Regions from separate parts of the Cytobacillus sp. Bva_UNVM-123 genome, predicted to be linked through region 2. Evidence: riboswitches for the same ligand, from Rfam matches in the RefSeq annotation. Region 2 holds a riboswitch; each other region holds the start of a gene.
What was found. Region 2 has a riboswitch for cobalamin ahead of KDN24_RS22245 (hypothetical protein). Riboswitches for the same ligand answer to the same signal wherever they lie in the genome.
Positions count from the first base shown of each region.

Region 1 (8,222 bases), 1.7 Mb from region 2:
CAATGGAGCTGTAATCCCATCACTCGTATTTTCAGCGACTGTCTCAACTGCTGCCCTAACCATTTCAGGCTCATCGAGACACTCTGTATCTCTACCAACAATATAAGAAAGCTTCTCCCTCGCCTCGTCCATATCCCCCTTTTCTAAAGGTTCATAAACGGTCATTGCAGCTTCCTTCAAGCTTTTTTGGGCGATAGCTGATGAAATAAGAATGGCCTCTACAAAAATCCCAGCAGCTATATGAAGCGAATAAAAGAACGTTACAATAAGAAAAGCAAGACTACCAATAATAGATAAAACAATTAGAACCATTACTATTCCAGTTAATTTTTTCATTTTTCCCTTATTCAAAGCTTTATCAAGTTTTGCAATAAGAGATCCCATCCATCTAACAGGGTGTGGCCAGTTCGGAGGATCGCCGATAATAAGATCAATAAGAACAGCGAGTGTAAGCGCAGTTAGGTGACTAACAATCATTTTTTCACCCGTTTTCTACTTTTTACGATCGAATCCCTCGTACATTCCGAAACACCTTTTCCAATGACCTTTCCTAACGGAGTAATCGTTCCAGCATAATCGAGTTTTTTCCCTCTCTGAGTAGAAGCAATTAATATACTATCTGTAGATGTTCCCGTCGCAATTGTACCTGTTACATGATCTTTCACTTCTAATTCATGGAGCACTTTTGCTTTCGCCTCGGTAGCTGTCATAATACTTTGGATAAAGGCTTCCTCCGTCAAATCCCCACTGATGAAAATCCATGTATTGATTGTGCCTGGTACCATTTGAAAATGATGCTCTATCCCTCTTGTCGCATCAATTGCATTGCCCACTCCTGCTGTTACAACGACAAAAACAGCAAAGCCTTCCTCTTTATAAAACTGAAAGCTAACATCATCAAGCATAACGGCTGTCATCATGCCGACAGTTTCAGTCGGTTCGAATCCGTGAGCTTTTAAATAATCGACCATTTCCCGCCGATGATCTGTGCAATCATAATCTTTATTAACATGGCGATTCACAAATGTATGATGCCAGCCTGTACCTGAACCAACTACACCTGAAGACATTGTTCTAAGCGGAAGTGGAGAGCGCAATACGAAATGAGACTCAAACATTTCCAGAAAACTTGTATCAATATAATATGTCTCTTTCTTATCCGCAAATTCTTCGGGCAAAAGCACCATCTGTGGAGCAGCAACAATCGGATGTGGCTGTTTTTTAATTTTTGTATTGTATACAGAGCGAATTCTTTCCTCGCGCAGCACTTCATTTGGAGTGTGATTTATATTAATTTCGCCGCCTTCAAGAAGGATAAGTCTGTCACAATATAACCCCGCTAAATTTAAATCATGGAATATTGAAATGACAGTCAGTTCTCTATCCTTTGTCCAGCTTTTTAATAAGTCCAATAAATCTTTTTGAAAAGAAAGATCAAGATGGTTCGTCGGTTCATCAAGCAATAATATTTCAGGCTCCTGAGCTAGTGCCTGTGCGAGAAAAACACGCTGCCTTTCTCCACCAGAAAGTTCATGAATATAATGATTTTCAAAATGTGATACACCCGTCTGCTCCATCGCCATTTTTACAATTTGCTCATCATTCTCTGACCAAGTTTGAAACCAGCCTTTTTGATGAGCATATCTGCCAAGCCCAACCGTTTCCTTCACTGTATAAGAAAAGGCCTCACTAGAATGCTGCGGCAAAACAGCAATGATTTTTGCTAATTCTTTTGCGGAAAAATCTTTTAATGATTTTCCTTTCAATAAAACTTCTCCATCTGAAAAAGGTAGTATCCCGCTTAGCATTTTGAGCAATGTTGTTTTCCCGCTTCCATTCGGACCTAATATTCCGAGCAGCTCCCCTTTATCCAATTGAAAGCTCACATTTTTTAAGATGGATGAACCAAAATATCCACCCGATAATTGTTGAACATTAAGCATCCTTTATCCTCTACTTTCCGCTCGTCTATTCATTAAGATTATGGCAAAAACCGGTGCTCCAATGATGGCGGTAATGACTCCAATCGGTAACTCTGTCGGTGAGATAATGGTCCTTGCTACAAGATCCGCTAGAATTAAAAAGCCGCCTCCTGTAAAAATGGATAGTGGCAATAAATGCTTATGGTCAGGACCCCATAACAATCTTGTCAAATGTGGGATGACTAGACCAACAAATCCAATGGTTCCTGATACCGCTACGGCAGCACCAGTTAGGATTGAACCTGCTATTAAAATCATCATCTTTCTCTTTTGAACATTCACACCGATATGCTGAGCCCTTTCCTCGCCAAAAGACATCGCATTCAATTCATGGCTATTCAGCAAAAGAATAATCGAACCAATCGCAAAAAATGGCAGAATAATTTTTATATAAGCCCAGCCTCTCATCGATACACTGCCAAGAAGCCAGCCAATAATTTGTCGCAGCTCTTCCCCTGTTAAAGCAATCATAAGTGAAATTAAAGCACCTAAAAAAGAACTAAAAATGATTCCAGTTAAAATGATCGTTTCCACTTTCATCGAGCGTTCAATTTGACGGGCAAATAATAAAACGAGAAAAATCGTGATAAATGAAAAAAGAATACTTAACAATGGGAGTGTAAATAAACCGGCAAATGGAATGGAAATACCGAAGAATAACGTAATGACTGCTCCCACAGAGGCACCAGATGAGACTCCTAGTGTATATGGGTCTGCGAGAGGATTCCTTAATAATCCTTGAAAGGCAGCCCCCGCTATCGCGAGAGATGCCCCTACTAAACCTGCTAGTATAACTCTAGGTAAGCGAATATTCATGACTATATTCGCATACATAGAATCAATATTTTCATTTGGTGAGAAGCGGAAGATTTCAGCACCGATTATGTTAATAATATCCATCGCTGGAACAGCAACTGTTCCAATTGAAATGCCCAACAGCATTGCCGTAAAAAGAAATGCCACAGCAAGCAAATAAGCAATAAACTTATTATTTAAATGTTTCAGGGTAAATCGCTTTTGCAAGTTCCTCTACTCCTTCGACAAGCCTTGGGCCTGTACGGGTAACCTTATCTGAATTCACATCTACCACTTGTTTATTTTTCACAGCAGAAATATCCTGCCAGCCATCTCTTCCTAATACATCTGCAATTGGGTCTTCAGTATAATATCCGTGAGTTGTAATAATAACATCCGGATTTCTTTCAATAATCGCTTCAGGATCTATTTTCGGCCATCCTTCTTCAGTAATAATATTATCTGCATGAAGCATCGTTAGCATTTCATTCATAAACGTATTTACACCAACCGCATAAATTTCAGGTGCTGGGGATACTTCAACAAAAACCGTTTTACGGTCTTCTGCTTTTATCTCCTCCGCTTTTGCTTTTAACTCATCAAGCTTTGCTTTCATGTCAGCCACAAGCTTGTCTGCCTTTTCCTTCTCTCCTGATGCTGTACCAATCATATTAATTGAATCATAGACTTCCTCGAAGTTCTTCGCATCATTCACAACAAGGACAGTAATTCCAGCATCTCTTAATTGTTGTAGACCTGCTTCTGAATTATGTGCGCTTGAAGCATGAGCTAGAACGAGGTTAGGATTTAAAGAAATAATTTTCTCAACATTAAAATCCATACCGCCGACTTTTTCTATTGCATTCACTTCTTCTGGGTAATTATCATAATCATTCACACCAACAACCTCATTGCCTAATCCTAACGCAAAAGCAATTTCCGTGTTACTTGGAATTAAAGAAACGATTCTTTCTGGCTTCGCTTCAATAACTACCTCATTATCAAGAGCGTCTTTAATCGTAACTGGAAAAGCAGCTGCTTCCTTCTCTGCATCTTGTTTTTCATCTGCTCCTGTACTCTGTTCTGTTTCTGTGTTGTCTTTCGGTTTGTCTGCATTATCACCACAACCAGCCAATACCCCCATTGCTAGTAGAAGTGCAAATAATAATGAATAAAGCTTTTTCATTTTTTTATTTCCTCCTTAAATCCTTCACATTTAACATTTTTCATTAGAAAAACTCGCATTTGCCAAGTCCTTTCGGCGAATGCACTATCTTTTCTTATGCGGTATTATTAACGCGACTAATATTTGAACTTTATTTTACTTTAGTACGTTAATAAACTTAAATTTTCGTACTAGCAAAAAAAACATCTCCACACTTGAAATGGAGATGTTTGCATAGGTAAATTAGAAAAACAAAGGAAATCTAACCTGTCAAACACCTCCTATCCTCGTAGGTTTGATGGTGCTAGTAGAAGCAGGCAGGTCTCCTGGCTCATGGTCATCGCTATTTTCTGCGCCTTCCCATACATTTTTAGTACAGTGGCCATTGCAGCAAGCTCCCATTTACAGTGGCGGGACCGCGTTGGATTTACACCAACTTCCCTTTTAAGTCTTCAAAAACGAAGACACCCATTCTAGTCTTATATATGAAATTTTCCGCTAATTTCGATTATACACGATAATTTAGCAGAATAGCGTATTATGAACTAATAATTTTCCACACTCTCGATTTTTTATCAAAAACGAGCTTTGCTTCACAAGGTTGATTTACAACGCTTTCATATTCTTCATACATATCATCCATATCAGCAAAATCACCGATTACCCAAATGGGAACTTCCATTTTTACTCGGCTTTGCTCTGCATCCTTAATGGAAAGAAGAACGCCTTCCTTCATAAAAGATTTCAATGAGGTGAAAATCTCGTTTGGAATTGGTGGATATGGTTTTGGTTTTTTGAAACTAAACAGGGATCTTTCGACCTTTATTTGGTCTATTTTGCTTGGAATTACTGTCCCGAGCATTTTATAAAAATTATTATAATTTCGGTAATATGTTTTGTTTATAAAGCCATCATCATGAGCTAAATATACGTAACGATTGCTTAATTGATTATAAAAAGGCGACTTCAAATGTTCTTTCATATGACCGAGATAAAGAAGTTCAGCAATTCCTTGTTCCGATAGTTCATTTAAGGATTCTTCCTCCTCAAAATCGATCCAGCAAAAGTCACCATACCCATATACATCCTCTTCCATCAGCTTGCTTAGCTTTTCCCTCGGAACATACTCATGCAAAGTGTGCATATTAAAATCACCATCATCAAAGCGGTGCTTTAACAATAGTAAATTGTTTAGTGATTCAAATAAAGATTCCGCAAACTCTACAAATTCAATTCCATATGTAACGACGTATTGCTCACGTTCATTTAAATGGATATAAATGATATCGCGAACATTATGGTTCCTTTTTTTCAACTTTGAAACCTCCGAAAAGTTAGAAAAACTTGGCGTTCACCAAGTCCTTTCGGTGAATGCCCTAGCTTTTCTTATGCGGTATTATAAATGCTAATATTATTTGAACTTCATTCTACTTTAGTGTGTTAATAAACTCAAACTTTCCACTTAGCTAAAATAAGCTAAGCATTCATCTGTATGATATAAGTTCCCCTTATTCTAGCAAAAATAATATAAAATTGCTTCCTTTTAAAATAATTTAATACAAATGTAAAGAGGCAGCATGAAAATTCCGCCGACTCTTTCGAAAAAACTAAATATTTACTTTTAACCGTTTTTTTATTTGGGTTGCAAGTAATTCGAGCAAAATCGCAACAGTTAAAATAAAATAGGTGACAGTGCCAATTTCTCGAATGTCATAGTAGAAGCTACCTGCCATAAACATATCGAAGCCTATTCCGCCAGCACCAGCTGCAGCTCCCATAGCAATGGCAACAGCAAAGTTTATTTCGAATCTTAAAAATGTCCAAGAAATCATATACGTAATCGATGAAGGGATCACCGCTTGAAAAACGATTTGCCACCAGCTTGCCCCACTCGCCTGCAATGCTTCAATTACACCTTTATCAAGCTCTTCGAATGATTCAGAATATGCCTTAATTAAATAACTAACCGAGTGAAAGGTCATTCCGATGACAGCGGCAACACTTCCTAAACCTGCTGCAACGGCAAATATCAATACCCAAAGGACAGTAGGAACCGCTCGTATAAATGCAGCAAATCCCTTAATAATAGCGGACACACGTTTTGAAGATAAGTTTTGCGCTGCAAATAAACCTAAAACGACAGCAATGATCGCACCGAATATCGTTGTTAAAAACGCAAGCCCTAATGTAACCATCACTTGTTTCAATGCATGTGTAAAGGTAAAGTGATTAAATTGCGGCTCCAAAAACATCACTTTAATATTTTGAATCGTTGCAACCAAACCTTGAACAAGGCTCACATCTTTCGAATCAAGCGTATAAAAAGCATAAACGGTCAAAATGGCTAAAACAACAAGTGTACTCCGCAATACGATTGTTGCTTTCGTTAATGGTCTTATTCGGATTCGTTTTGGAGGAGTATTCGTTAACAATGCCTTAGACGATAATTTTTCGAGTTTATTATCTATCTCCATTATAAAATGACCCTCCTCACATAGTTTGACACAAACTCAATGCATAGAATGGAGATCACAATGACAATGACAACAAGGCTAGCAGCATTATAATTTAAGCTTTTATAATAAAGATCAAAAGCAAATCCAATTCCTGAACCAGCAAGCAATCCAATCAATGTAGCACTGCGAATATTTGTTTCAACCATGAACAACACCCAGCTGATGATTTGTGGTATACAAGAAGGAATGACAGATTGAAAGATAATTGAAAAATAGCCTGCTCCTGTTGCTTTTAATGCCTCAACCGAACTGCCGCTCACCTCATCAATCGTTTCCACGAATGCCCTCGTTAAAAATCCAAATGACCCAAAGAATAGGGCGAAATAGCCCGTCAATGAGCTTTGTCCGAATGAAAACAGTAAAATCATCGCCCAAGCAGTAATGTCAATATTACGAAAGATCGTGGCGATCGCTCGGCAAATTCCGCCAAAGAAAGCATTCACCCTCGTCGTATTTGAGCCTAGCACCGCAAATAGCATCGCGAGCAAAGCAGCAACAGTTGTTGCTGCAACAGAAATGAGCAAGGTTTCAATTAATTTAGCGAATATATCCGGTAGCTTCGTTACCGAATCCTTCGTCGGATAAAAATTCGAAAATGACCATTGGATTGCTTTCGGGACAGCTGCAAATCCTTTTGCTAGACTAAATTCAGTAATTGTTATCGCAATAAAGGTAACCACACAGACTAAGAGGATTAAACCAGCAGAATTAAGCTTCTTTTTCCTAAAAATGTCAACCCGCATGAATTTCACCCGTATTAAAAATAAGTTTTCCAGCTTCAGAGCCATAAATGCGGTGAATATCATCTGGAGTAATCTCTTTCGGTGAGCCATTATAGACGACTTGCCCACTATTAATTCCGATAATTGTATCTGAATACTTCAATGCGACATCAACTTGGTGAAGATTAACGAGGACGGTAATACCCATCTTTTCTGAAATATTTTTAAGATGATCCATAATGACTTTTGAAGAACTTGGGTCTAAGGAGGCAATCGGCTCATCACAAAGCAGCATTCTTGGATTTTGGATGAGGGCGCGAGCGATACCAACTCGCTGTTTTTGTCCGCCACTTAATTGGTCTGAACGTTTAAAGATCTGTTCATCTAAGCCTAGTACCTTTAATATTTTTATCGCCTGTTGTTTTTCTTCTTCAGAATACAAACCAAGCATACCAGCTAAGGTAGATTTGAAGCCAAGTCTGCCATGGAGAGTGTTTTCGATGACAGTAAGTCGATTCACTAAGTTATAATGCTGAAAAATCATGCCAATTTTAGTCCGTGTTTTCTTTAGCTCTCTTTTACTTAAGCTAAGGACATTTACGTTATCAAAATTGATTTCTCCGCTTGAAGCATCAATCATACGATTAATACATCGAAGGAGAGTTGATTTTCCCGCCCCAGATGGACCAATAATGGAAACAAACTCTCCTTCTCTCACAGAGAAGTTAACATCGGATAACGCTTTCGTATCATTGCCAAACTTTTTCGATACATGGGCTATTTCGAGTAACGCTGTCATATGTTAACTTCCTTTCAAACATATTCGTGTCTATTATTTAGACAATTCACGAATCGGATTGAACCAAGAATCTTCCGCTTTAACCAACCGTTCATTTCCAGACTTTTTCTTAAATAAACCTTTAAATTCGGATTCTGCAGGAACGAAGATTTTTTCATTATTTGCTACTTCATCTGAAGTTAATGTGTCGAGCAGCTTCTTTTGCAATTCTTCATTGACCGTTTCTGTATTTACGACAAATGG
Region 1 covers NZ_CM177772.1:790,345-798,566, reverse strand. The annotation lists gene cbiB (adenosylcobinamide-phosphate synthase CbiB) at 1-477, opposite strand, end outside; gene KDN24_RS03880 (bifunctional ABC transporter ATP-binding protein/adenosylcobinamide amidohydrolase) at 474-1,943, opposite strand; gene KDN24_RS03875 (FecCD family ABC transporter permease) at 1,947-2,924, opposite strand; gene KDN24_RS03870 (ABC transporter substrate-binding protein) at 2,971-3,963, opposite strand; cobalamin riboswitch at 4,241-4,429, opposite strand; gene KDN24_RS03865 (hypothetical protein) at 4,481-5,257, opposite strand; gene KDN24_RS03860 (PhnE/PtxC family ABC transporter permease) at 5,550-6,416, opposite strand; gene KDN24_RS03855 (PhnE/PtxC family ABC transporter permease) at 6,416-7,201, opposite strand; gene phnC (phosphonate ABC transporter ATP-binding protein) at 7,191-7,979, opposite strand; gene phnD (phosphate/phosphite/phosphonate ABC transporter substrate-binding protein) at 8,013-8,222, opposite strand, start outside.
Region 1: another riboswitch for cobalamin. It lies ahead of KDN24_RS03870 (ABC transporter substrate-binding protein); the one in region 2 lies ahead of KDN24_RS22245 (hypothetical protein).

Region 2 (8,222 bases):
TAATATTTGCCTAAACAAGCGAGCTCATGCAAGGAAGATTTTGCTTAAAAGCTGAATTTCAGGACATATTATCAGTATTAAATGAACTTTACTCAACAGGTCAAAGTTTACCAAAGCAAATTTGTTTGTTCGGAGGAATATCGAATGGACTTTTTTTTCGGCCAGGAAACGCTTACGACTATGCAATGGATCTTAAGAGCTATCATTGCTTATTTTTTTATGCTCCTTATTACGAGAGTAATGGGACAGCGTTCCATTTCACAATTAAGCTTTCTTGACTTTACAATGGCTTTAATAATAGGAAATATTATTTCTCACCCACTTTCTGATGAACGACGTGGATTAAAGGGTCCTATCATTACAATGATTGTCCTCGCCATATTATATTTATTGAGCATTTTTTTAACTTTAAAATGGGCAAAGCTTAGAAGGTTTGTTTTTCCAGAAGCTTTTCCATTAATTAAAAATGGTCAGATCTTATCTGAGAATTTGCGCAAAGCAAGGATTTCAATAGATGATTTATTATCAGCAGCTAGAAAAGACAAAATCGAAGATATTAGAAAAGTTGCACTAGCCTTGTGGGAGCAAGATGGCCACATTTCATTTTTTTTGCTTCCTAGTCATCAAACGGTTACTAGAAGTGATGTAAATCTCGTGCCACAACCGTTTGATTTACCAAAAATAATTGTTCGAGAAGGTGTCATTGATAATGAAGAATTAAAGCAGGTGGGGAAGGAAGAAAATTGGCTAATTCATACTTTAAAAAAAACGCATCAGGTCGAGGTAAGTGACGTATTGTTAGCAACAGTTGATAAAAATGGTGAGCTAACCATCTTTTTATATAAATAAACTTCCACCGCGTTACTCACGTTTTTCTCAAATTAGAATAGTAATGATTGTAATTCGATTCGTGTAGTGGAGTGATTAAAATGGAAAATCATCAAGATAAATGGGATAAGGATAACCAAAATAAATTTTCAGACAGAGCATCTTTAATACGTAGCCTTGAAGAGCAAATAGAAGTTGCTGTTTGGCTGCAAGCATTTGGGCAATTAAGTGAAGCCATTTTATTATCTAAGCTATTATTTATTAGTGATAATGTTGACTCTCATGGCGAGCAAAAAATTGTCGTTGGAAATTGGGTGCAAGCGTTAGGACAAATAATGGAAGCTTTAGGGGTATCACAAGAATTGTCTACAATTGATAAAGAAATGATCTTAAATGCACAAAAATTAGCCATTGCAGGCAGCTTTATTCAATCATTTGGAGCCCAGATCGAAGGATTTGGAGGAGTTGAAGTAATTCAGGAGGAGAAGGAAGGAGCAGAACTTTTTGTTCCTTAAATAATCCCGTTAATCAACCAAAAGAAGTATTAAAAATTTTCACGAAAATCTTATAAAAAAATCCAAAAAATATTTTTCATAAATGTATTGACATATATTAAAATAAAATGTTATATTTAAAAATTGTTTATTTTTATTCAATATGATACCATATATATTGTAAGTATATATGGAGGTGGAGAATTTGTTTCAAATTGGAGACAAGGTTTTTTATCCGATGCATGGGGCAGGTATCATTAAAGCCATAGAAGACAGAGAAATTCTTGGCAAAACCCAGGAATATTACGTGATTACTATCCCTATTAGTAAGATGGATATCATGATTCCTTTGGATAAGATGTCGAAATCGGGTGTTCGGGCCATTGTTGATCTTGAGACAATGAAGGATATTTTGTATGATTTTCATCATGCAGAACCAAAACGCTCACTTCCGTGGAAAGAAAGATTTAATGCAAATATGGAGAAAATGAAGACAGGTAAAATGAGTGATTCTGCTGAAGTAGTGCGAGATCTATTGTTTCAAAATAAGGAAAAAACCCTTAATTCAAGTGAGAAACAAATGCTTCAGAACGCACAAAGAAATTTAATTAGTGAGTTAATTTTAATAAAGGATATATCAGAGAGCAAAGCGGCTGACTTATTGAAAATATCGAGTTAAGAAGGGCACACCACCATCAAATGATTGGTGGTTTTTTATTTCGCAAAAGTGGCTGACAAAAGAAAGAAGTTTATGGTAGAATAAGAAAAATACTATATATACGATAGTATATAAGTGAACACTACTACATATTGATTTAGATATTAGATATTAGGTGTCTTTTCTTAGACTTAATAGGGAATTTGGTGTGAAGCCAAAGCTGTCCCCGCAACTGTAAGTGTGACGAAATAAGCAGACCACTATATGATTTTTTATATGGGAAGGGCTTAAAGTAGAGTGAAGCACGAGCCAGGAGACCTGCCTAGATCGCGGATGAACGAATGGTTATAGATCGTATTGTCCCGATAAGTTCAACAAACCATCAAAAACACAGGTGGATGGTTGACTTTATCTATTATCCGCTTCTTCGGGTGAAAGAAGATGGGGTAAGTGAAATTCATACATATGATGCTTTATTTAGTATGTCTTCTTCCTATCCTAAGTTCACCTATGGTGGGCTTTTTTTATATGGAAAGCCTACCTAATTTAATAGTTTCTGTTTAATCATTTGGGAGGGAAAAGGATGAATAAGTTGGTTTTGGAAAACGCAGTGAGGGATGAATTATTAGATGCATTCAAAGATATCGTTGAGGTAAATAATCAAGATCTCCTTCAGGAGAATGCAAATGTAGATGGTCAATCACCAATGGGGCAAATGGGAAAATTCGCATCAGAAAGTGGAAAATATTATGCAAAAGAATGTCTGCTCCGTTCGGAAGTTAAACAAGCCATTGATGAAAATTATCTTCATCCACATGATTTAGATTTTCTTCCAACTGGCACCACAACATGTTGTCAAATTCCTTTAGGGAAAATCTTAAAAAATGGATTTAATACTGGGCATGGTCATATGAGAGAGCCGAATGATATTGGCAGCGCCATGGCGTTAGCCTCCATTATTTTTCAGTCCAATCAAAATATGCAGCATGGAGGGCAAAGCTATCCGATGTTTGATTTTGATTTAGCTCCATATGTACGAAAAACATATGAGAAAACGATTAAGCGGCTTCACTCCTATCCGACAACCTTTACGGAAGAAGAAATGAGTGAGCTAGCATGGCAGGAAACCGATCACATTGTTTACCAGGCATGTGAGGCATTTATACATAATTGTAATAGTATGCATTCAAGAGGTGGGGGACAAGTTCCATTCGTCTCGATAAATTACGGCACTGATTCATCAAAAGAAGGAAGAATGGTTGTAAAAAATATATTATTAGCCACACAGGCTGGATTAGGGAAAGGGGAGACACCGATTTTTCCAATCCAAGTGTTTAAAATGAAAAAGGGTGTCAATTTTTCGAGTGGTGAACCAAATTATGATTTGTATTTATTAGCTTTAAAAACAACAGCAACAAGATTATTTCCAAACTTTAGTTTTCTTGATTCAACCTTCAACCGTCCATTTTATAATGGGACACCTGAATCAGAAGTATCGTACATGGGCTGTCGAACGAGAGTAATGGCAAATCTCCATGGTGACGAGAATAGTATTGGGAGAGGGAACTTATCCTTTACTTCGATTAATTTAGTTAAACTTGCTTTAAACTATCCAACCTATGAAGCATTTATTGAAAAATTGGATCACTATTTAAATATAGCTATTCAACAATTATTAGATCGCTATCATTTTCAAATAAAGAAAAAAGCACGTCATTTTCCATTTTTATATTCACAGAACGTTTGGAAGGATAGCGAAACCTTAACCGAAAATGACACGCTGGAACAAGTGCTTAAGCATGGAACATTGAGTGTCGGTTTTATCGGGCTGGCAGAAGCTTTAGTTGCATTGCTAGGCGAGCATCATGGAGAAAGTGAAGACGCTTATCAAATCGGTTATCAAATTGTCCAATTCATGAGAGACAAAATGGATGAAGCGGCTGCCCAATATAAGCTTAACTTTTCGCTCATTGCGACCCCGGCAGAAGGGCTATCTGGAAAGTTTACGAAACGTGATCGTACTGAGTTTGGTAAGCTGAAAGGAATAACAGACCGTGATTATTATACGAATTCCTTTCATATACCCGTTTACTACGATATTAAAGCAATCGAAAAAATTAAAAAAGAAGGGTCTTTCCATTCACTTTGCAATGCCGGACATATTTCTTATATTGAATGTGATGGGGATGTATCCAAAAATATACCGGCATTAGATACAATCGTGAAAGCAATGGCTTTAGCCGATATGGGCTATGGCTCCATTAATCACCCAGTAGATAGATGTAAGTGCTGTGGCTATTCTGGAATAATTGATCATGAATGCCCAAGCTGCGAAAATAATGATGAACAACATATCGAACGGATTAGAAGGATAACAGGCTATCTTGTCGGGGATATGAGCAAATGGAATTCCGCGAAATTTAGTGAAGAGAGAGAAAGAGTGAAACACCGATGATGGTGATGAATATTCTCCATGATTCTGTTGTTGATGGAGAAGGGCTGCGAACGGTTATCTTTTTCGCAGGGTGTCCGCATGGCTGTTTAGGCTGTCACAATCCTTCGAGCTGGAATATGAGCAACGGCAAGGAAATGTCTATCGATGAAATAATGGGTGAAATTGAAAACAATCCATTAACAAATGTAACTTTCTCAGGAGGAGAACCATTTATTCAAGCAAAAGAAATAGCTAAGCTGGCAGAAAGAATCAAAAAACTAGGAAAAAACATATGGGTCTATAGTGGGTTTACTTACGAAGAAATCATTAAAGATTCTACCAAACGACATTTATTGAACTTCTGTGATGTCCTTGTAGACGGGCCTTTCAAAATGGAAGAAAGAAATTTATCATTATTATTCAGGGGAAGTCATAACCAAAGAATCATTTACTTAACGGATAGAGGGACAGGTACCCTATCCAATAAGATTAACGATCAAGTAAGGTTTTATTTTTAAGAAAAGTTGGTTTTGATTAAACAAAAAATTGCCAAGGGGAAAGGACAAGGGACCTGTCCCCTTGTCCTTATTGTTCACCTTTAACGGCTTTTTCTTTCTCAAATAATACGATTAATCCAGGTAATAAAATACCTCTAATTAAGAATGTATCTAATAGGATTCCAACTGCAATGATGAAACCGAAAACAAATAGTAGTTCAATCGGCTGGGTCATTAATACGGCAAAGGTTGCGGCAAGGATTAAGCCTGCAGAGGAAATGACTCCACCTGTATTTGCGACAGCAATTTCAACTGCTTCTTTAACCGAATGTTTTCTTTTTTCCTCTTGATACCTCGATATTAAAATAATATTATAGTCAATTCCGAGTGCAACTAAGAATACAAACGAATAAAGCGGTACACGGTCACTAATCGTTTGAATATCAAAGAATAAATTAGTAAGAAACATCCCTAAGCCGAGAGCAGCCAAGAAACTAATTAAAATGGTTCCCATCATATAGATTGGCATTTTAAATGATTTTGTTAAAACGATCAGCATCCCAAAAATGAGAACCGTTTCTAATAGGACAATGACGATTAAATCCCTATTGTTGATTGAACGCTCGTCAACCTTTTTAGCAGTTTCGCCTGCGAAGTAGAGCTCACCTGAAACTTTGCTGCCAGAGATAATTTTTTCAGCATTGCTTCTAATTTCTTCTAAAGCGTCTATCATTTCAATTGCATAAGGACTTTCTTCAAATGTCAGACTATAATTAATTACTTTTCCCTCTTCAGCCATGCCGTTCACACGAACATTGCTTACGAGCGGCTGATTGGCCAGCTCTTGCTTTAATGCCTCCTTTTGTTCATCTGTCATCACTTCATCTGCTTCGAATAAGACGGTCGTTGGAGCCAGATCCCCTTTAGCAAAATTCTCCTCCAAAATTTCATACCCTTGTCTTGAAGGCATATCTTCTGGGAAGGATTTCATTGTGTCAAACTCATACTTCAAATTGAACATATTGCTTGCGGAAATAAGGAGGAAAATCCCCATTAATGAAACGGAAAGAACAGGTTTTTTTACAACAAAGCGGCCAATTCGGCTCCAAAAAGAATTTTTCTTAATGGTTGTTTCTCCGACACGTGGAATTTTCGGCCAAAATGATTTACGTCCAAACAGTGTAAATAGGGCAGGAACAAGCGTGATGGACGCTGCCATTATAATAACCATCGTTGTCCCGAAGGTCGGGGCAAAATTACGATAATCACCAAACTGTGCAAAGAACAAAACGAGCATAGCTGCAAGTACAGTTCCTCCAGAGAAGAACACTGGCATGCCAGTTTCTCGCATAGCCGCTTTCATCGCTTCGAATTTACTTTCATGATTTTTGAGTTCTTCACGATATCGCGAGAAAACGAATAATGAGTAATCAATGACAGCTGCAAATAAAAGAATTGTCATAATCGAAAGCGTTTGATTGCTCATCTCTAGTCCGGCAGCGCCCATTAATCCGAGTGTTTGCATAACGACTTCATAAACGAAGGCAGCAGCAAGCAATGGAATTAAAGCTAGTAACGGTGACCGATAAATAATGACTAATAAAATTAGAATTAACCCAACTGTTGATAAAATTAAGACGACATCCGCTCTAGAAAAAAGATCAAGAGAGTCGATTCCAATTCCTGCAGGACCTGTCACATAAAGAGTTAAATCTGTTTCGGACGAGACGATTTCTTCGATCTTTTCTTTTGCTAGTTTAATTTCTTTCGTCTCAAAAGAAGAATCAAATGATAAAGGAATTAATGCTGTTGACTTATCTTCAGAAAAGAAGCCAGAAGCAGCTTGTGGAGGAATAGAAGATAAAGGAATAATTTGCTCTACTCCTTTAATATTTTCTTCTGTTATCTTGTCAAAAAGGTTGGCAAGCTGTTCGAATTGAATTTCGCCAATTTTTGATTGAAAGACTAATATGGCGGGAATGCCATCATTATCCTTAAAGTACTGATCGACCTTATTTTGAGCAATGATGGACTCGGCATCTTTAGGAAGTGAATCAATGGAAGAAACTTGATAGTCTTTCGCACTTGGAGCGAAAATGGCTAGCACCATCGCTATAATGAACCAAGCAGCTAACGTAATCCACATTCCTTTTTTCGTCGTAACACGATCGGTAATGAAGTGTAAAAATGATTTCATTATCTAATTCCTTTCTTTTATTATTTACTTACATCTTATTAGAATGGACAAAGTGACAGTACTGTCACTTTGAGGAAAAATAAAAAGACACTAATGTCAATGTTATTATCTTCTATAGGTGACATTAGTGTCAATCATTATGTTTAAACATTCCGTGACTAATAATTTCCTTTACCGAATCAACCCATTCAGCATAAGAAATTCCAAAATGATTCGGAATCGCGATCGTTTGAAAAATAAAACCTAAAATTAAACCATCTGGAATATGAGGCTTTAGCATTTGTTCTTCTCTTCCTAATTGGATAAAGCCTTGTAAATGCTTGTACATATCAAGATGCTGCGCATCTAGTTTTGCTTTATTTAATTTCACTTTTTTAGATATATTAGCGGGTATTTGTAAAGCAATTATGATAATATGATGAATTTCACGATGCTCAAAAATTAGTTCAATGAGTTCATTAAATTGCGATTCAAAGCTATTATGTTGATTAAACTTTTGGAGCTTGACTAAAAATTTATTCATTTCATCTAACATATAATCTGTAATCAGCTCTTCTTTATTTTCATAGTATTTATACAATGTGCCTCTTGATACAGCTAGTCTTTCAGCTAAAATACTAAATGTAAAGCCCTCATATCCGTGAAGTAGAAGGAGTTCTTTCGTTGTTGCATAAAGTTCATCAAGTGAAAATTTCCGTTCCCGTGCCATGGTGTTCACCTCACTTCTATTATAGTGAAAAAATAATGAGATACAATGTCATCTAATTCTTTTTAATCATGTCTAGAAAAACTTTTAAAGCTTTTGTCTGAAAAGGCGAGCAAAGAACGGTAGAAAATTCTCGTGTAATCGCAATACCATTCACATGAATCACTTTCAACGTTCCTAGTGAAATTTCTTTACGAATTGTCCAATCTGATAATAAGCTAATACCAAGATTCGCTTCAACCGCTTCCTTTATGATTTGTGTGCTGCCGAATTCCAATTTTTTCTTTGGGGAAATTTCGTATTGCTCAAACATGTTTTCAACTGCTTCTCGCGTTCCAGAGCCAATTTCTCTTACAATCCATGTTGCTTCTGTTAAATCTGAAAGCGTAATTTCGTTATTTTTTTGTG
Region 2 covers NZ_CM177772.1:4,326,337-4,334,558, reverse strand. The annotation lists gene KDN24_RS22260 (DUF421 domain-containing protein) at 145-849, shown strand; gene KDN24_RS22255 (DUF6944 family repetitive protein) at 930-1,343, shown strand; gene KDN24_RS22250 (CarD family transcriptional regulator) at 1,528-2,001, shown strand; cobalamin riboswitch at 2,137-2,320, shown strand; gene KDN24_RS22245 (hypothetical protein) at 2,322-2,525, shown strand; gene KDN24_RS22240 (anaerobic ribonucleoside triphosphate reductase) at 2,564-4,435, shown strand; gene nrdG (anaerobic ribonucleoside-triphosphate reductase activating protein) at 4,432-4,932, shown strand; gene KDN24_RS22230 (MMPL family transporter) at 5,000-7,108, opposite strand; gene KDN24_RS22225 (TetR/AcrR family transcriptional regulator) at 7,239-7,817, opposite strand; gene KDN24_RS22220 (LysR family transcriptional regulator) at 7,870-8,222, opposite strand, start outside.

Region 3 (8,222 bases), 1.2 Mb from region 2:
TAAAAGAATTTCTAATCGCCTCATTACGACGATCCAGTATTCGTCTCCCACCACTTGAGGCTCCCCATTTAAGATGCTCCGTTTTCGGCTTGGGGATGTATAAAGTTTCCCCTTGGACATACTTTTGGATTTCCTCAATTAGCTCTTCAGGTAAAACTTTGTTTGCATTCATATATTTCAATTTTGCCCGCCCCTTATTTTGATTTTGAGAAAAATAAGGTGCAAAGCCAAATATTAGAAAAGCTTATTTAGCGATAAAGTTAAATGTTTCGCCCCATGCAAAGTATCGCCTTTCCAATAATAGGCTTTGCATGAGTGGAAGAAGTACGGGACATTCTTAAGTGATTGTCCATCTGTAAGCACCCCCTTTATTTGAATTATAACGAAATTTACTACAAGATTGAATTGTTTTTGCTTGGTTTTTTTTGGTATTTAGTAAGCAATGGAGTTAATGTTACAATAGAAATAGAATAAATGGGTATAAAATCCAGAAACGAGGCTTAAGAATTAAGATGATGGAAGAATTTATATTAGAAATTACTGATTTGAAAAAGAATTATGGTCCAAAGTCAGTACTAAATGGTGTTTCTCTTCAAGTGAAAAAAGGAGAAATCATTGGGTATATTGGACCGAATGGAGCTGGGAAAAGTACCACAGTTAAAATCATGCTTGGCATTGAAGACAATTATTCCGGCGAGATCAAAATTTTCGGTCATGATATTTCTGATGGAAATATCGAATATAAAAGAAAAATCGGTTACGTACCGGAAATTGCCGAGGTTTACGATAATTTAACCGCCCAAGAATATTTAACCTTTATTGGCGAATTGTATGGCCTCAGCCTTGACCTCGCTGATTATAAGGCAAAAAGCTTAATGGAACTATTTGGGATAGGCGAAGTCTATCATTCTCGTATCGCATCTTACTCAAAAGGAATGCGTCAAAAGCTTTTAATTATTTCGAGCTTATTACATAATCCGGAGCTTTTATTTTTTGATGAGCCTATTAATGGTTTGGATGCAAACAGCGTCATGATTTTTAAGGAAATCATGACACAGCTTTCCGAACAAGGGAAAACGATTTTCTACTCTTCTCATATTATGGATGTGGTCGAAAAAATAAGCAGCCGCATCATTCTCCTTCATGACGGTAAAATTGCTGCAGATGGTACATTTGAAGAGTTAAAGCAGCAAAATACTAAGGGGTCACTTGAACAAATTTTTAACCAACTTACAGGATTTAATGAACATAAAGAGCTTGGTGCAAGATTTGTATCGGTCGTAGGGGAGATGTAAGAATGCAAGATTATCGGACGCTGAAACTATTAGATCGTTTTGAGAAAGTTTTTATCAGCTTTGGCGTAGATTATAAGATTATGAGAAGAATTTTACAAGTTAAATTAACAATGGACGGCCGTCGTGTACCAACTATTTTCTCACAAAATGGGAAAAATAAAGAGGAAAAGAACAATCAGTACATAAAATCTTTATGGATTTATGTGTTTTTTAGTCTGTTTCTGATTCCATTTGTACTTATGGGTGACAATTATCTTTTCCAAATGAGTCTCTTCTTTGGGATCTTTACCTTTTTTGTCATGACCTCCATGATTGCCGATTTTTCTACTGTTTTACTAGACATCCGTGATCGAAACATTCTGTTTCCGAAGCCGGTTGATCGAAAAACGATTAGTACTGCAAAAATGGTGCATGTTGTCATTTATCTCTCTTTCCTTACGATAGCGCTTGTCAGTCTCCCTTTGATTGTTGGGCTTGTTAAAAATGGTTTCATGTTTTTCCTACTCGCAGCTGTAAATATCATCCTCATTGACCTGTTGATCGTTGGGTTAACCGCCCTTATCTATTTAGTTATCTTACGATTCTTTGATGGGGAAAAATTAAAAGATATTATTAATTATGTCCAAATTGGGCTGTCACTTATGATCATGATTGGGTATCAATTACTTGTTCGCTCATTTCAGCTCATTGACATAACCGTTTCGCTTGAACCGCAATGGTGGCAAATATTTATCTTTCCAATGTGGTATGGGGCAAATATGGAAATGATGATAAATGGTGCCTATCAACTGTTTCACCTATTATTTTCAGCTTTAGGAATCCTAATTCCTCTCCTATCCATTTGGGTTTATATGAAATTTAATCATGTTTTTGAACAAAATCTTCAAAAACTTACTTATCATGGGAAAGCAAAGGAAAAGAAACATAGTAAGCTTGGTCATTTGTTCCTTAAAATTATTTGTCGCTCAAATGAAGAAAGGGTCTTTTTCCGATTTGCCAGTTCCATGATGAAAAATGAACGAGATTTTAAATTGAAGGTCTATCCATCTTTAGGTTTTTCTATCGTGATTCCTTTTATTTTTATCTTAAATGGTTTTGACACCAATTTTGAACATCTATCGACTAGCAAATCATATTTAACAATTTACTTTAGCTTGATCATCATCCCAACCATCATAATCCTGCTGAAGTTTTCTGGAAAATATAAAGGGGCGTGGATTTACAGGGTTGCACCGATACAACAACCGAAACCGATATTTAGTGGTACGATAAAGGCGTTTATCTTTAAGTTGTATTTACCCGTGTACTTGCTTTTAAGTGCAGGATTTATTGGATTATTCGGCGTGAGAGTTTTGCCAGATCTTATCGTTGTATTTTTAAACGCCTGCATTTATGCTGTCATTTGTTTTATGATACTTAAAAAATCTATTCCCTTCTCAGAGCCTTTTGATCAGTACAATCAAAACAGCAACAGTGCCATTATATTCGGTTTAATGCTCATTGTTGCATTGTTTGCTGGTCTGCATTTTATCAGCACTTTGTTCACTTTCGGAATCTATCTATATATGGGAATTGCTATCATTTGTTTAGCTGCTCTATGGAAACTAGCTTTCAATCTTACTTGGGAAAAGATGATTGAATAATTCGTTTGGTACTGGAGCAATATACGCCACACAAGTTAGGATTAAAACCTAAACGGGCTGTCCCAAAAGTGGACAGCCCCGTTTTTTATTTCAACTCTTATGTATCGAAAAGCCATTTGAATCTACGCTATTCCGAAGTATTCCTACCCTGAGAATTGCTTGGAAGCAAAGAGTAAACGTTCGTATCATATGGAACATTATTTTGATACATATAATTTCTAAGAACGCCTTCTTTTTCAAACCCTAATTTTGTTAATAATACATTAGATGCCTCATTTTCTGTAAACACAACTGCCCCAATACGAGTTAAATCAAGTTCATTAAATCCGTACGATATAACTTTTAAAACCGCTTCAGTAGCATATCCATTTCCCCATTGTTCAGGTAAAAGTGCATATGCAATTTCAGCTCTATTATGTTCGGAAGACCAATCATGAAATCCAATAGTCCCAATAATTCCTTCTTTTTCTTTTATGGCAATCCCCCATTTAATTCCACGTTTTTCCCTGTAGTTATCTGAAAAATTCTTAATTATATTTTTAACTTGTTCTATACTTGTTAATGGGTTTTGCCCATAGTAACGCAATACATCCTCATTTGAAAAACAATCCAATACACCTTGTGCATCATCTTCTATTAGTTCTCTCAAGATTAGTCTTTCTGTTTCTAATATCGGAAACATTCGCTCACTCCTTTTTGCATAATTCTATAAATCTTACAATGCATGATCACTCAAGTCCACAAAAAAGTTTTCTTTAAAGCTTGATCATAAATACTTCGCAAATTTTTGGTTTAAATCCATACATCATTTTTTATCCCTTACTTTAAGTATTTTAACACTCTCTGAAAAGCATTATTTAATTACTTTGCAATTGGACAGAAAATGATATAAGTATTTTTGTTCGTATTTCTAGATTTAGGACTTCCGCTCCATTAAAGTTCATATTTAATAGATTTACTTTTGATTTGAAGAATGATAAACTTAAAACTATCGAAAAACAATATATGGTATTCGTTTTATAAAGGTACTACTAGATGTAGTTTAATAGGGAAGTTCGGAGCAATACCGACGCTGTCCCCGCAACTGTGAAGCTGACGATGATTCAAAGCCACTATGCATTCGCATGGGAAGGGAATCGGAGAATGAAGCAAAGCCAGGAGACCTGCCTATATAAAACAGATGTATCATTTCTTCGGGGATTGAGAAATGGAGACGTAACCATTTTTTTATTTCTGAACGTTTCCATTTTATGCTATCTCTTTCCATAGAGGTAGCTTTTTTATTTTTACGAAAAGAGGGATTACATGAAACTTTATACGAAAACAATTTGTCCTAAATGTCTTTGGGTAAAATCCGAATTACAACGTGTGGGGATTGAAGCAGACATCATTAATATTGATCTAGATGAACAAGCAAAGCAAACAATTATGGAAGCAGGTTTCTTGACTGTTCCTGTTCTTGAATTCGAAGGAAAGTTTTACGGTGATATTAAGGAAGTTATATCCCAAATTGAGCTGATTGCACAATGATTGCTTATGCCAGTCGAACTGGCAATGTACGATATATTACCTCCAAATTACAGGCCGAATCCATTGAGATTTCTGAGGAATTAATGTTGGATAAGCCTTACCTATTAATTACCTATACCGATGGGTTAGGTGAAATTCCTGTAAAGGTTGTCCGTTTTTTAGAACAAAACGCAAACTTATGTAAAGGTGTAGTGGTTAGTGGAAATAGTAACTTCGGTCATACGGTATTTGGCGGTGCCGGCGATAAGATTGCCACGATGTATCATATACCCCTAGTGCGCAAATTAGATTTACGAGGATATCAGGCTGATTATGAAACTATTCAACAGTTTTATGAAACGAGGGTGATAGGATGAAAACATATTTAAAGCTAAATAATGATGTCCTTAATCGTTATAGCACAACAGGACAATTAGAGTTGGAAAAAGACCGTGAAGCCACAAGGCGTTACTTTTTAGAATATGTAAATGTACGTCTACGTTACTTTATTGATATTGAAGAAAAGATTCGTTATTTAGTAGATGAAGGCTACTATGAAAAAGAGTTTATTAACATGTATGACATGGATTTTATAAAAAACATGTATAAAAAAGCTTATGATTATCACTTCCGTTTTCCATCATTTATGAGTGCTAGCAAGTTTTATGATAGCTATGCCATGAAAAGCCGTGACGGGGAGGAAATTCTAGAAAAATATGAAGATCGAATTGTGATCATTGCCTTGTATTTAGCACAAGGCAATACGGAGCTAGCAGAACGAGCAGTGGAAGTCATGATGGAGGCTTATCAACCTGCTACCCCAACTGCTTTAAACAGCGGGAAGAAAGCACGCGGCGAGTTAGTTAGCTGTTTTAAATTAACAATGGATGACTCGATGAATAGCATCGCAGAAAATATCGGATATTGTTTGGAATTATCACGTCTTGGCGGCGGGGTTGGGGTGAATTTATCCGATTTGCGTCCATTAGGTGACCCGATTAAAGGCATTTTAAACCGTGCCAGCGGGGTGCTGCCTGTTGCAAAGCTTTTAGAAAACTCATTTAGCTATTCTAATCAGCTAGGACAACGAAACGGATCGGGAGTGGCCTATTTAAATATTTTTCATGCAGATATCGAAAATTTTATTTCATCGAAAAAACCGAATGCCGATGATAAAATTCGCCTGGCAACACTATCAACAGGGATCATTATTCCGAATGTATTCTTCGAACTAATGAAAAGAGATAAAGATATTGTGTTGTTTAGTCCATACGATATTTATAAAGAATATGGCAAACGAATGTCTGAGATTTCAATTACAGAGATGTATTACGAATTACTAGATAATCCTAATATCCGTAAAATCAAACGGCTTAATGCAAGAAAGCTTTATACAGAAGTAAAAAAGGCACAATTTGAATCTGGCTATCCGTTTGAAATCTTCGATGATAATGTCAATGACGTCCATCCCCTCAAAAAAATGGGCCGTGTGAAAATGTCTAATCTATGTACGGAAATTTTACAAGTACAGCAAACAAGCATGATTACTGACCAAGATAAACCAAACGAATACGGCTTAGATGTGTCCTGTAATTTAGGCTCTATTGATATCCATACAGCTAGTAAGGTAAAGGATTTTGAAAAATTAATTGATACAGCTATGCGTTTGCTAACGAATGTTTCGCAAATGACCGACATCAAAAATGTGCCATCTGTTAGCAAGGCTAATAAATTAATGCATTCTGTAGGACTTGGTGTGATGAATTTACACGGACATCTTGTGTCACAAGGAATTCTATACGGTTCAAAGGAATCAATTGCATTTATCGACTGCTTTATGGAAGCAATGAACTATTATTCACTGAAAACATCAATGGAAATTGCTAAAGAACGCGGCAAATCATTCTATCGCTTTGAGGATAGTGATTATGCATCAGGAATTTATTTTGATTCATATGTGAATAAAATGGACCAAGAACTAGCACCTGTTGTGATAAAAGCACTCGGTAATATACCACTCATCACTCAAAAGATGTGGCAGACATTAAAGGAAGATATCATGCAATATGGCTTATTTCATTCATACCGTTTAGCGATAGCGCCAACGGGCAGTATTTCCTATATACGTAGCTGTACTGCTTCCATTGCTCCTTGTACGGAGCGTGTTGAAATCCGTGATTATGCTGACAGTCGCACGATCTATCCAATGCCCCATTTAACAAATGATAATACACATTTATATGTAGAAGCTTACGACGTTAATCCATATGATTTGATTGATTTATATGCTGCTGCCCAAAAACATGTCGATCAAGGAATTTCGATGACGCTTTATGTCACTGACAATTGGACAACCGAGCAACTGGCGAAAATTTATATTTATGCTTGGATGAAGGGCATTAAGTCAGTTTATTATGTTCGTCAACGATTACAAACATTAGAGGAGTGCGTAGCATGTCAAATTTAACCTATGAGGCGGTCAACTGGAATAAGCCAACAAGTGAACTTGCTCAAGTGTTTTGGGATCAGCAATGGAAGCAAATTTGGTTCCCAGAGGAAATTGCCGTAAGCAAAGACGTTAAACAGTGGCAAAGCTTTGAACACCAGGATACGTATAAAAAAGTTCTTGCTGGGTTGACATTACTTGATACAGTTCAAACAAATATTGGCATGAATCATATTGCTGATTATGCACCTGATTTACAGGAAAAGGCTGTTTTCACAGTTTTTGCAGCCTTTGAAGCGATTCATGCGAAATCCTACTCCTATATCTTTACGACACTTTGTACGAACAATGAAATTGATGAGCTTTTTGACTGGGTAAAGAAAAATGAGTATTTGCAATACAAATCAAAAAAAATTGGCGATGTTTATAACAGTATTGAAGAAGGAAATCCGGAAAGCTTATGGAAAGCATTATTTTCGTCTGTCATGCTTGAATCCTTCTTGTTTTACTCAGGGTTTTTCTACCCACTATATTTAGGTGGACAAGGGTTCCTGCGTAATAGCGCAGAGGTTATTTCGCTTATTTTGCGAGATGAATCGATCCATGGTGTGGCTGTTGGTTTTTTTGCGCAAAATATTTTCAAGGAATTTACGAAGGAAAAGCAGGATGAATTGAAAGTATGGGGCTATGAACTATTACTCGATCTGTATCAAAATGAAATGTTATATACTGATGATGTATATGCTGAAACAGGCTTGTCACCAGAGGTTAAAGCATATGTCCGCTATAACGCAAATAAAGCGTTAATGAATGTCGGCTTCGAGCAAATGTTTCCAGAGGAAGAGATTAATCCAATTGTTATGAATGGCATTCGCAATGAAGGCTCGACATATGATTTCTTTTCACAAAAGGGCGCTACTTACTCGAAAGCAAAAGTAGCTCCTATAACAGATGACACCTTTAATTTTAACTTTCTTCAGCAGAATTCTCTTAACAATGTAAGTGAGAGATGAATGCGAATTGAGTATCTAATTTAGTGGGTGTCCAAGCTCATGCTGAATAAAGTTAAAGCCTCCGGCGGATGCCTCAGATTTTCAAAGGAAGTTTATCGAGCAAGCTCGATAAAATCTGGGCGCAATTTCGTCAAGACGAAATTTATTAGAGAGAAATTGATTAGATAGGGAGAAGCAACATGAACTTAGAAGTAAAAATCAAGAGAATTCATGCTGATGCAAAGCTTCCTTTGCAAGCAAATCCAGGGGATGCGGGAATGGATCTGTATTCAATTGAAATGGTTGAGATCCCACCTGGAGAATCAAGATTAATTCA
Region 3 covers NZ_CM177772.1:310,317-318,538, reverse strand. The annotation lists gene KDN24_RS01645 (CD3324 family protein) at 1-181, opposite strand, end outside; gene KDN24_RS01640 (ABC transporter ATP-binding protein) at 516-1,295, shown strand; gene KDN24_RS01635 (hypothetical protein) at 1,298-2,938, shown strand; gene KDN24_RS01630 (GNAT family N-acetyltransferase) at 3,066-3,620, opposite strand; cobalamin riboswitch at 3,945-4,123, shown strand; gene KDN24_RS01625 (glutaredoxin family protein) at 4,244-4,468, shown strand; gene nrdI (class Ib ribonucleoside-diphosphate reductase assembly flavoprotein NrdI) at 4,465-4,824, shown strand; gene nrdE (class 1b ribonucleoside-diphosphate reductase subunit alpha) at 4,821-6,914, shown strand; gene nrdF (class 1b ribonucleoside-diphosphate reductase subunit beta) at 6,902-7,906, shown strand; gene dut (dUTP diphosphatase) at 8,086-8,222, shown strand, end outside.
Region 3: another riboswitch for cobalamin. It lies ahead of KDN24_RS01625 (glutaredoxin family protein); the one in region 2 lies ahead of KDN24_RS22245 (hypothetical protein).